DNA from 3 places in the Paenibacillus hamazuiensis genome. Region 3 is predicted to be linked to each of the others. Evidence: riboswitches for the same ligand, from Rfam matches in the RefSeq annotation. Region 3 holds a riboswitch; each other region holds the start of a gene.

Region 1 (4,114 bases), 1.7 Mb from region 3:
GGGGCTGCTGGGTGAAGGGCAAAATCGGCAGCTTCTGCACCATGCGAATCGTTTCACTCCGGTTGCTGCTCCCGTCGCCGCCGCCGGTCGGCGGCGCGTATCCGGTATCCCAAAACATATTGTTCGGCCGCTTGGCATATGCCGCAAGATCGTCATGCAGCGGATGCCCGCTCAAAGGAATAACGGAGGTAAAGCTCATCAGCCAGTCGTGCTGCAGGTCGACCAAATAACCCTCGTTAATTCCGGGAAGCGTTTGCAGATTATAAAGACCCGTATAAAGGTTTCGGATTCGGGTCAGGTCCGTCACGTCGATCGTTTCACTCAGCGACGAGGTGACCAGCTGGGAGTTCGCAAACTGAATAGCCGTCAGCTCAAGCGTCTTCATGGACTGCTCGATGCGCATTTGCGTCTGCGAAAGAAGCTGCATGTGGCTTTCCTTCGTCTTTTGCTCTGCGTCTCCCGCCGCAATATAATAGGAAAACAAGCCTAAAGCCAGCACGGGGATGGCCCCGATCAGCAGGCTGAATGCCAGGAGAAGCTTCATATATCTGGGAATCTCTCTTATTTTTTTGCTTCCTGCAAGCATGCGGAACTCGACCCCTCTTACGGTATAAATATAGTATACACTGGCTGGCGGACGAGGCAAAGAGAGGTTTTTTTCCACCGGTCCTAAAGACATAAAGCCCTTCAGAGCGCGCCGTCCTTCACAAAAAGGGATCGCTCTGAGGGGCTTTACCGGGTCGGCTCCTTACGGGGAGTCGGTCATGACTTGCTCGTACTGCTCGTCCGAAAGGACGCGGCGGGCGGTCACGTAACGTTTCTTGTAGTAAGAATCATCCAGCTTCGTTACGGTGATTCCCTTGTTGGTGGCGGAGTGGTAGAATTGGCCGTTCCCGACATAAATCCCTACATGCGAGATTCCTTTGCCATCCGTATTGAAAAATACGAGATCGCCCGGGCGAAGATCATCTTTGTCCACCCATGTGCCTTCCTGTGCTTGATCCTTGGACGAATGAGGCAGCTTCGTGTTGAAGAATTTCGCGAAAATGTAGGACGTGTAGCCGGAGCAATCAAAGCCTTTCTCGGTGGTGCCCGCGTACTTGTACGGAGCTCCCATCACCGAATTGACCGCCTGGCTCAGCGGCGTTTCCGCGAAAACACTGCCCGCTCCGATGGAGACGGACATCGCCAAGGTAAACACGAGTACAGCAAACTTTTTCAAAACAAGTTCCCCTTCCTGTGCCTACGAGGTTAGCTTTAGGGTTCGGTTGAAGGTTCCCTATGATCACTTGAAATCGAGATCAATTCACCCGGAAGTGGTTCCCCCGTTTCCCTCTGGTGAGGGAATTCGGCAAGTTTTTCTTGTTGATTTTGTTGCTGGTACTTCAAATTCGTCAAAAAAAGCGAAATTCCTGCTCGGGACACAAAATTTTCACAAAAAACCTCGAAAAAGGTACGTTTATCTCCGAATATCACCTGTTTTTAGGACTAGCTCTTAAAATCAGACGACAGATCGCCAAACGCTTGTTTTATGCGGGTTTTCTGCGCAAAAAAGAATCAGGCCCCGCCTCTGTAAAGAGACGGAGCCCGATCCTGTGTCAAATCCTGCTCTATCTATACGATTGTCGATTTCGACAATTTACGCCTTCGCCAGCCAAATCCGGTATTGGGCCGAAATGGCCCATACTTTGCAAAACATTTGCGCCAGCCGGTATGCCTGGTACCCGAGCAGGGCGAAAAATCCGGCCCATATCATTGAAGCGGACATGACGACCGCGGTCAGGAGGAAGCCGACGAGCAGCAGCAGGATGGAAGCGCCGAGAGCAGGCAAAATCCCCCGGCCCATCGTGAGCAGACCTTCCCAGGAGGGGCGGCCGCCCGTTATCGAGAACTGCAGGTACATGAAGACCAGATGAAGGAGATATCCGTACGCCAGGTACGCCGCAAGGATCGGCAGCAGATCCGCCGCGATCGACTCGTAGGTAAACCGGGTCTTCAGCACGCCGGCGGCGGAAGGGAGGACCCACCACAGCGGGGCGAGCGTAAGCAGCATCCGAAGACCGTACAGGCCGAGAAACGGCACGGCCAATTGGCGAATGCCGCGGAAGAAGCGATAGCCGGAATTGAGATCGGTATGGTGAAGCGAGAAGAAGAGGCCGGCGTTCAGCAGCGGAGTCAGCAGCATCCGGGTGACGAGCAGGACGAACGCCCACCAGAGGTACGGTTGGAGCAGGTCGGTTTTCGACAGCTGAAACTGGCTCTCGATCCAGAAGAGACGGGCCGCTTCGCGGCCCATGTCGGCTCCGGGATAACGGTGAAGCAGCGGAACGATGATGGAGTAGACGAGCTTGTATAAAACAAGTCCCCATATCAGATTGTAAACGAACAGGGCGATGACGGCGAAAGGCTGCTTCCACGCCATGTTCCAGCCTTCCTTGATTGTTATTAGCATCTTCTTCACCTCACCATGCGACCCAGCCGAACAAGGTCTCAATAAATTTGACGGAGCCGAGATTCCAGCGCATCGCCAGCTTCGGGTCCACGTTCGTTCTCATAAAGCTGTTGATATGTTTGTTCTCGAGCACGTTCGTATAATGGGGATCGATGGCGACCCAGTCGACGGGGGAGGAGTGCGTCAGCTTGAAAATGACTTCGCTCTCGGTGCCTTCCCACACTTTGCCGGTTTGCGAGCCGTCGGCGAAATGGAATACGATCGGAACGTGGCCGTAGCTGCCGCCGAGCTTGCGAATAAGCACGCTCGATTCGTAAAGCGTGAGACCGTCATGCTCCAGCGGTTTCACGCGGATGCCGTCGACCGCGAAGTCCGTCATCATGCCGCCGAATACATATTGCTTGAAAAAGTCGTCCCAGCCCGCCTTCGTCGTATCCTCGACGATGCGCTGAAAATCGGCCGTAGTGGGATGCTTGAATTTCCACTGCTGGAAGTAGTTTTTCATGATGCGTTCCATAAGCTCCGGGCCGACCTGCCGTTCGATCGATTTGAGCACCAGCTTGGCTCGGGTGTACACGTTTTCCGCATACTCGTCGTGTCCCTTGTACTTCCAGGCAAGCTGCTTGAGAGGCTCCGGTGCGGTAATGTAACTTGACTCGACCGGCAGGTTCGGACGTACGCCGTATTCCGCCTCCATCAGCTTATCTTCGGCATAAGAGGTGAAGCCTTCATCGAGCCAAGCTTCCTCGAACTCGTTCGACGCCACCATGCCGTACCAAAACTGATGGCCGATTTCGTGAACGAGCACGCGCTCCAGTTCCAGATCGGGCTTCTCTTCCTCGGCGGCCCAACTGGTGATCAGCGTCGGATATTCCATCCCCCCGGCGCCATTGCCCCCCTTCGGAGGAACCACGATCGACAGCGTCGAGTACGGGTAGCTGCCGAACCACTGCGAGTAGCGGGCGAGCGCTTTTTTGGCGGCGGTCATGTAGCGGGTTTTGAGCGCTTCGTGGGACGGATCGAGGTACAGCTTGATTTTGACCCCGGGCAAATTGGCAGTCGCATACGGCTCTTCGACGTAGACGAAATTCGGCGAGGCGGACCAGGCGAAATCGTGCACGTCATCGGCGTAGAAGCTGTATGTTTTCCATTGCCCGTCGTCGACCGGAGGTCTCGTCGGGAAACCCGTCGCGGCGACCGTATATTTGGAAGGCACTTTCACCTTCACTTCATAGATGCCGAAATCGGCGTAAAACTCGGAATTGCCGTGATACTGGTGAATGCTCCAGCCTTCTTCCGCACGCCCCCTTGTTCCCGCCGGCTCATAGACGGCGATTTTCGGGAACCATTGTCCGGCCATAATAAAGTCGTCCAGGTAGCCCATGCGGGCAAACACGGTAGGGAGCTGTACGGTAAAATCGGTCCGCAGCGTCAGCTTCTCGCCGGGGGCCACCGGCTTGGGCAAAGTGACCTTGAGCAGCGTGCGGTCCTCCTTGTTGCCGTCATCCGGCTGGACGTATTCGGCGCGGATCAGCAGGTCTTCTCCGGTCAGCGTCTTCATGGAGAGAAGCTCCATGCCGCCGAAGCTGCCTTCCTTCGCTTTATCGCCCCGCAGCTGGCCCCCGGATTCCTTCATAAACGTCGTTTTTTTCGAAGCGAAGG
Region 2 (4,114 bases), 2.3 Mb from region 3:
CCGGCGGAACACAGCGTCAGCTTCTATCTTGCCCTGCGAAAAGCACGTGTCTCTGCGGAGCTGCATGCGTATAAATCGGGAAAACACGGCTTTGGCATGGGTACGACCAAGGGTCCTGTGCAAGGCTGGACTGCGGCATGCAAAAGTTGGCTGGAAACCGTAACCGCCATGTAGGCACTTCTCACATCGATGCAATCAGTTCCTTCAATTTTGACTCGTCTTGGTCTGCAAGGGTCGAAAAAAGCCGACCCTTGGGCCGGCTTCGATGTATAGCTTATTTGCGCAAAAGCTGCACTGTTTCCCTCTTTACGATACGGTTCGGCTTGCCATCTGTACCGGTACTTTTTCACTGAGACCGAGTATCCGCGCTGTTGAAGCATGAATGTCTTGGATAAGTTCCGGGTGTTTCAATAGCGAAATGCCGTAAGAAGGTATCATTTCTTTTATTTTCGGTTCCCACGTTTTTATTTGCTGCGGGAAGCATTTTTTTATAACTTCAAGCATGACGGAAACGGCGGTGGAAGCACCTGGGGAAGCGCCAAGCAAGGCGGCTATCGAGCCGTCGGCAGCGCTGATAACCTCCGTGCCAAATTGCAAAGTTCCTTTGCCGGCAGCCGTATCCTTAATAATTTGCACACGCTGGCCCGCGACCAGCAAATCCCAATCCTCGCTTTTGGCATTCGGTACGAATTCCCGCAGCTCTTCCATACGTTGTTCCTTCGATAACATCACTTGCTTGATCAGGTATGCGGTCAGTGAAGCATTTTTTACGCCTGCCGCCATCATCGTTACGAGATTGTGCGGTTTGACGGAAGTTATCAAATCAAACATCGAACCGAATTTTAAAAATTTTGGCGAGAATCCGGCAAACGGTCCGAATAACAACGATTCCTTGTTGTCGATATATCTTGTATCAAGATGCGGAACAGACATCGGAGGCGCGCCGACCGCTGCCTTGCCATATACTTTGGCATGATGCTGCGCTACGACGTCCGGGTTTTGACACACCATAAATAGTCCGCTAACCGGAAATCCGCCGATTCCTTTTCCTTCCGGGATGCCGGACTTTTGCAGCAGATGCAGGCTTCCTCCGCCGCCGCCGATAAAGACGAATTTTGCCGTATGCCGTTCGACCGCACCGCTGTCGATGTTACGAACTTTCAATTCCCATAAGCCGTCGCTCGTACGTTTAATATCATCCACATTATGTTTGAATTTTATGTCGACATTTTTACTTTTTAAGTGGGCGAACAACATGCGCGTCAAAGCGCCAAAATTGACATCCGTTCCGGATTCGATTCTGGTAGCTGCTATAGGTTTATTCGAGCCCCGGTCCTTCATCATAAGCGGAATCCATTCCTTCAGTTTATCCGGATCGTCGGAAAACTCCATCCCTTGGAACAAGGGATTGCCCGACATCGCCTCAAAACGTTTTTTAAGAAATGCAACGTCTTGTTCCCCTTGTACGAAACTCATATGAGGTAGCGGCATGATAAAATCTTGCGGATTACGAATCAAATTGCTTTTTACCAGATAAGACCAAAACTGCTTGGAAACCTGGTATTCTTCATTCACTTTAACAGCTTTGCTAATATCGATGGTTCCGTCCGACTTTTCCACGGTATAGTTAAGCTCGCACAATGATGCGTGGCCGGTACCCGCATTATTCCATTCGTTAGAGCTTTCCTCTCCTGCGCTTGCAAGCCTCTCAAACACTGTAATTTCCCAGTTCGGTACTAATTCTTTCAGCAGTGACCCTAAAGTTGCGCTCATAATTCCGGCACCAATCAAGATAACGTCTGTTTTAGTTTGTCTGTTGCTCATATTTACCGTCCCATCACGCTAGTATTTGAAGAAAAAAATGGTGGCGCCTGTGCGTAGGCTTCCACAGCAAGCCAGGGTGCGACCAGGTCACACCCCTTTTCCGGCTCTATTTTAACCCTATGGATTAAACACGTCTTTACTATTATATGATAGTTATAAGCCATACGACAAGAAGCGCGACGAAGAAACCTAATTCGAGCAGATTTTACCTATAGAAGTGCTGGAAAGTTTTGATCAATGAAGCTTACGGACAAGCGTGCTACAATGGAACGAACTCAGGCCCAGGGCACCGTTTTGCCTTTATTTGGGGCTGAGTGCTAATAAGGCCGAAGCTTCGTCAGAAAGCGCGGGGGACCCATTTACCGGGGTGAAGCCACTCACCATGGCGGGGTGTTTCCTCTTTGACCCTAATCCGTCAGCTAACCTCGCAGGCCGTAAAAAAAGGAGAGATTCGTATCATGAAGATGAAAAAAGTCATCATCGCGGGTGCGCTTGCACTCAGCATGGTCGTCGGAGCCGGAGCGGCATCCGCGGCATCAACGTACACCGTGACCGGACAGGACACGATGTGGAAAATTGCAGTAAGGCAGGGCATCCCGCTCAGCACACTGATCCGCATGAACCCGCAGGTCGCGAACCCGAACATCATTTGGCCCGGCATGAAGCTGATCGTCCCTGGCACTGCTGCGCAGCCTAGCGCTCCGGGAACCGGGAACTCGGCGGCCCCGTCTTCCTCCTCCCAGTCCGCTTATGCGGATCAAGTCGTCGCTCTCGTCAATCAAGAGCGCGCCAATGCCGGAGTAAAACCGCTCGTTGTCGACCAAGCTTTGGCGGCAATGGCCCTCGATAAAGCCAAAGATATGTACAATAATCATTACTTTGATCATACGTCGCCAACCTACGGCTCCCCGTTCGATATGATGAATTCTTACGGCATCAGCTACACCTACGCGGGCGAAAATATCGCGATGGGCCAGAAGACGCCGCAAGAGGTCATGAACGCCTGGATGAACAGTCCCGGCCATAAGCAAAACATTTTGAGCCCGAATTACACGAAAATCGGGGTCGCCTATTATAATGGCGAGTGGGTGCAGGAGTTCATCGCGAATTAATGAACGTATTCCCAAAACAAAAAAGCAAAGCCAGGCATGCTCATGCAAGCCTGGCTTTGCTTTTTCCATACTTATCCTTCTGAACCGGCCGGTTCATGGTCATCCGTGTCCATGCACTCTACCAGACGATCCAATCGAATCAACTGATACCCGTAATCGTAAATCGCCGCGGCGACGATAAAAAGCCGCAGCGAACCGTCTCTGTCTTCGTTGTAGCAGTTTGTCGCGTGCTTCATGAACGCATCGTTCGCTTCCTTGACAGACGCGGAGTTCCAGCTTTCCGGCTTTACCTTTTCCTCAAATTTGAGCAAAATATGCTCGTTGAACTTAATCAGCTTTTCCAAATGCCGGTCATAGCTCATATCGATGTCCGGTGTCCGCTCCGATTGAAAGTAATGCTCATGTACATCCTCCAGCACCTCGTAGCCTTTCTGCAAACATTGCAGCAGCTGCTTGTACACAACGATCTGACGCGTCCGTCGGTACTTAGCCCGCTTCAGCTTCTTCAGCTCCTCTTCCAGCAGCTTATATTTATCCGTAAGCGAGTGCAGAGCATCCTCCAGCTCCTGCTTTTGTTCCCGAAACACCTTCTCTTTCATCTCATCGGAAATGGCGGTGCGAAGCAGCAAGGACAGCTGATTGAAAACCGAATGGATCTGCTTGTTGAATTGCACCTTCGGATCCGGGGGCATGAATGCAATATTGAGCACAAAAGCCGATAATATCCCGATCATGCTGAGCAGGAAGCGGTTCAGTGCAAATTCCCACTGTCCGGAAGCCTCCATCACCGCCACGACCGTCACCAGCGTCAAACCGACGGACTCTCCCATCCCGATTTTCATACAGAGCATGATGACGAGGATGCAGACGACGCCGATGGCGATCGGCTCCTTTGAGAAATACGTTCCGGCCAGCAGCGCAATAACGGCGCCGAGCGTGTTCGTCTGCACCTGCTCGAGGAAATGCCGCCAAGACCGGTATATCGAGGGCTGCAGCGCGAAAATGGCCGCCACCGCGGCAATCACCGGCGGGGAAAAATGAAGCCATGTGCTGACGTACAGGGACAGCGTGACAGCGATTCCTGTCTTGAGCATGCGGGCTCCGAATGTCATGGTGTCCCCTCCTTGGACTGTTTGTACTTTTCATATTGTACCAGAGGAAGAGAACCAATCCAATCG
Region 3 (4,114 bases):
CGCAGGAAAGCGTAGCCGAAGATGAGGCCGATGATCGTCACCTCGACAAACCGCGTGTATACCGGGTAAATCGGGTACTGCGTATGGCTGAGCGCCCAGATCATGCTCGGAATAAGTACCGCCAGGAAGCGGTTTTTGACGATGCGCTGGAACATGGCGATGCCGAATAACCGGTAGGTCGCTTCCTCGGAAATCGCCGCAGCCCACGCCATCAACGGGAACAACCCGGGCGCGAGCATATTGTAGACGGAATCGCTCGGATCGTTGACCGCCCAAACATGGAATTTTTTCTCCGCGATAAAAAACAGCATTTGCTGCACGCCCAGGATGAAAAGGCACAGCAGGTAGCCGCGCCCCATACCGCCCAGCACTTCCCGGCCGAAGGACGGCTCCGTCCAGTGAAGCCACGCGTTCCAGCCGCGGCTTTGCCACATTTCCCGCCCGGCGAGCAAGGAGACATACAAGGCGGCGGCCATCAGAAACACGATAAAATTCATGAAAAAGAGCGAGGTAACCGCCTCCCATCCGTCCAGACGGTCGCCGTATCCCGTTTTGAACGCTGGATACATATTGATGTTGTTGGTAATATAAACGGTGCTGAAAATAACGGTCAGCAGCAGGCCATGGTGAAACGTAATATATTTGCGGTACTTGACGACGGCGTATACCGCAAATAATACCATAAGCAGCGTAAAAGTGAGACTGATCCGGGTCATCAGCGAGGCGGATTCGTCCTGCTCGTCCTGCCATGTCTCGTAAGACTCCGGAACGCTGAACTGCGGAGCCAGCCGGACGACCTCCCTGTTTTGAACGGCCACGTGAACCTGCAACTTCGATTCGCCGATCGTTTTCGTTCCGCTTTCGAATATGTACGAGCCGTCCTCCGGAGATTGCTTCAAATACCGCAGATCGTTCAGGTCGTATCCGTGTTTGGCCAGTGCCTGCTCGGCCAGCTTTTTCCGGTCAGCGGTATCAACGTCCGCTCGTTTGGCGGCTTTCGGAATGTCCTTGCTCCACGCGGTCACATGGCCGTTCGTAAAGTTTACCTCGACGTAATATCGCTCCCCGCTGCCCGGCACATAGGCCTCCACCTCGAAAAAATCAAGCGGAAATTCGGCGATCCATTTTTTCTCGTAATCATCGTATAAATCCGCTTTTTGCAAATACCCGCTGAACGTTTTGCGGGACTGATAGGCGACGAACGTTTCCGGTTTCCCCGAAATTCCATACTCGGACTTTAAAAAGGCGGCTGCGGCATCGGCCGCTTCCCGCTTGCTGATGGAAGGAACATCCGCCGCCTGACGCTCCGTTTCCGTGGTTTCTCCGCTCTGCGAAAGGAGAGCGACCGCCGTATACAGCAGGATGCCGGCAAGCGCCAGCATAAGCAGCCGACGGTTGAATAAAAGGGTAGCCATGAATTACTCCTTCGAAAAAATAGTCGATTTTTGCGTTTCGGCTTCTTGTCAGATTATCTCATTTTTAAACAGATAATAAAAGCATGCGGAGGCAAATCGCCGAAAAGCAAAGCGAGCCCCTTCCCGGTCTTCTCTAAAATATGCATTTGATCGGAATATCAAACCAAATGAATGAAAAATGACTTTGAGCTTTCACAATAAAGCGCATATAATTCATATCAATTGAATAAAAGCCGAATTTCTTTTGGAAAACGGGGGAACCATGAGTAATGGGGTGAATTTGGCAAGAAGCGGAATCGCTTGACGCCGATAGGGTGCCTGAAACCCGAACCCGACAGCTAACCTCGTAGGCTTTTTTATCAGGAACCAACCATAAGCGGGCATTGGATTTCCAGTGTCTTTTTTGTTTGCCCAAAAAAAGCCCGCTTGGCAAAAAAGGATGATGAACTCAGTCGTGGAGAGAACGAGAAAAAAGCTGGAGCTGACTCCGCCGCAAATTTTGGTGATCGGCTTTGCCGTCATCATTTTCGCGGGGGCCTTGCTCCTGACTACGCCGATCGCCACCGCGTCCGGGCAGCCGATGCCGTTTTTGGACGCGCTGTTTACGGCGACCTCGGCCACCTGCGTGACGGGGCTGGTTGTAGTCGACACAGGCACGTATTTTACCAAGTTCGGGCAAATCGTCATCATGCTGCTTATTCAAGTGGGCGGCCTCGGGTTCATGACGATGTCCACCTTGGTCGCATTTATGCTGAAGAAGCGGATCTCTTTAAAGGAGAGGCTCGTCCTGCAGGAAGCGATGAACCAGGGTAGCATGGAAGGGATCGTTCGGCTGATCCGTAAAGTGATTTTCTACTCGCTTACGATCGAGTTCATTGCCGCGGTCATCTTCTCGATCCGCTGGTCGATGGATCTGAGTCCCGGGACGGCGATTTATTTCGGGATTTTTCACGCCGTATCGATGTTCAACAACGCCGGCTTCGACCTGTTCGGTTCGATTACCGGGCCGTTCAGCAGCCTGACGTCGTTTGTCGACGATCCGGTGGTGAACATCGTCGCAATGGGGCTGATCATTCTCGGCGGTCTCGGGTTTATTGTCATATCCGACCTGCTCGAGTTCCGCAAGCACCGCAAGCTGTCGCTGCATTCCAAGGTGGTGCTCAGCATGACCGGGGCGCTTATCGTGATCGGGGCGGTGGTCATCTTCATCTTCGAGTTCACCAACCCGAAGACGCTTGCGCCGCTCGGCTGGTCCGGCAAAATATGGGGAGCGCTGTTCCAGTCGGTTGCGCCCCGTACGGCAGGGCCGAACACGCTGGATATCGCGGGCATGAGGCAGGCTTCGCAATTTTTCATCATCATCCTGATGTTTATCGGAGCTTCTCCGGGTTCGACGGGCGGCGGTATTAAAACGACGACGTTCACGACGCTGATCGGCGCCATGATCGCGATGATCCGCGGCAAGGAAGATATCGTGCTGTTTCGTTACCGGCTCGGAAAGGATCGCATTTTAAAAGCGATCACGATGACGATGATTGCCTTGTTTCTCGTTATATTCGTGTCGATGGTGCTGTCCACGACGGAGCCTCGCAGCTTCCTGATGATTTTGTTCGAGGTGACCTCCGCGTTCGGCACGGTCGGGCTGACGATGGGGCTTACGCCGGATTTGTCGATGGTCGGCAAAATTTTGATCGCGCTGATGATGTTTATCGGAAGGCTCGGACCGCTCACGCTCGCCTACGCGCTGGGGCCGAAAGTGGAAAAAGAGCTTTACAGATACCCGGAAGGGAAAATTACGATTGGCTAGAAAAACGTTTCGGATGAACCGGAAAAAGGGAGATTGTGGGAGATGAAAGGTAGTCAATATGTGGTCATCGGGTTGGGCCGTTTCGGCTCGAGTCTTGCAAAGGAGCTCGTTCAGCTCGGTTATGAGGTGCTAGGCATCGATCAGGACGAGGAAGCGGTCGAAGAAATGAGCGACGTGCTCACGCACGCGGTCGTCGCCGATGCGACGGACGAAGAGGTGCTTCGCTCGCTCGGCATCCGCAATTTCGACTGCGCGGTCGTCGCGATCGGAGACGATATTCAGGCCAGCATTCTTGCGGCGATTTTGCTCAAGGACATCGGGGTCAAAACGGTCGTCGCCAAGGCGCTCTCCGAGCTGCACGGCAAGGTGCTGGAGAAAATCGGGGTCGACCGGGTCATCTTCCCGGAACGGGACATGGGGATCCGCGTCGCGCACCAGCTCGTTTCGCCCAACCTGCTCGATTACATCGAGCTGTCCAAGGACTACACGATCGCGGAGCTGTCCGTACCGAAGAAGCTGTCCGGCTGCACGCTCAAACAGCTTGACCCGCGGGCCAAATACGGCTGCAGCGTCGTTGCGATCAATAAGAAGCACGGCGTCATCATCGCCCCTACGGCGACGGATACCGTTGAAGAACGCGACGTGATGGTCGTCATTGGAACGAACGATCAGATCGAAGAATTCGAAAGCCAGGTCATCCGCAGGTAACGGAGGTTTTTCATGCAAAACAACATAACGGAAATGATTCACCATGTCATTTTTTTGCTGATTTTGATTTTCGCGCTCGGCATGGTGTTCGGAAAAGCGGCGAACTGGCTGAAACTGCCGGATGTCGCTCTTTTTTTGGTTGCGGGCATCATAGCGGGACAAGCTTTGCATCTGGTAACGGAGA

What was found. Region 3 has a riboswitch for cyclic di-AMP ahead of MYS68_RS21355 (TrkH family potassium uptake protein). Riboswitches for the same ligand answer to the same signal wherever they lie in the genome.
Region 1: linked by a shared signal. The riboswitch ahead of MYS68_RS29095 (C40 family peptidase) and the one ahead of MYS68_RS21355 (TrkH family potassium uptake protein) in region 3 are both predicted to bind cyclic di-AMP.
Region 2: linked by a shared signal. The riboswitch ahead of MYS68_RS11560 (CAP domain-containing protein) and the one ahead of MYS68_RS21355 (TrkH family potassium uptake protein) in region 3 are both predicted to bind cyclic di-AMP.

Annotation. Positions count from the first base shown of each region.
Region 1 is NZ_JALRMO010000001.1:6,629,695-6,633,808, reverse strand. It holds gene MYS68_RS29100 (helix-turn-helix domain-containing protein) at 1-544, opposite strand, end outside; gene MYS68_RS29095 (C40 family peptidase) at 749-1,222, opposite strand; cyclic di-AMP (ydaO/yuaA leader) riboswitch at 1,226-1,364, opposite strand; gene MYS68_RS29090 (hypothetical protein) at 1,640-2,452, opposite strand; gene MYS68_RS29085 (M1 family metallopeptidase) at 2,463-4,114, opposite strand, start outside.
Region 2 is NZ_JALRMO010000001.1:2,616,634-2,620,747, forward strand. It holds gene MYS68_RS11550 (alpha/beta hydrolase) at 1-174, shown strand, start outside; gene MYS68_RS11555 (malate:quinone oxidoreductase) at 307-1,824, opposite strand; cyclic di-AMP (ydaO/yuaA leader) riboswitch at 2,139-2,273, shown strand; gene MYS68_RS11560 (CAP domain-containing protein) at 2,280-2,936, shown strand; gene MYS68_RS11565 (FUSC family protein) at 3,008-4,048, opposite strand.
Region 3 is NZ_JALRMO010000001.1:4,957,180-4,961,293, reverse strand. It holds gene MYS68_RS21360 (CPBP family intramembrane glutamic endopeptidase) at 1-1,415, opposite strand, end outside; cyclic di-AMP (ydaO/yuaA leader) riboswitch at 1,637-1,783, shown strand; gene MYS68_RS21355 (TrkH family potassium uptake protein) at 1,855-3,222, shown strand; gene MYS68_RS21350 (potassium channel family protein) at 3,265-3,930, shown strand; gene MYS68_RS21345 (cation:proton antiporter) at 3,943-4,114, shown strand, end outside.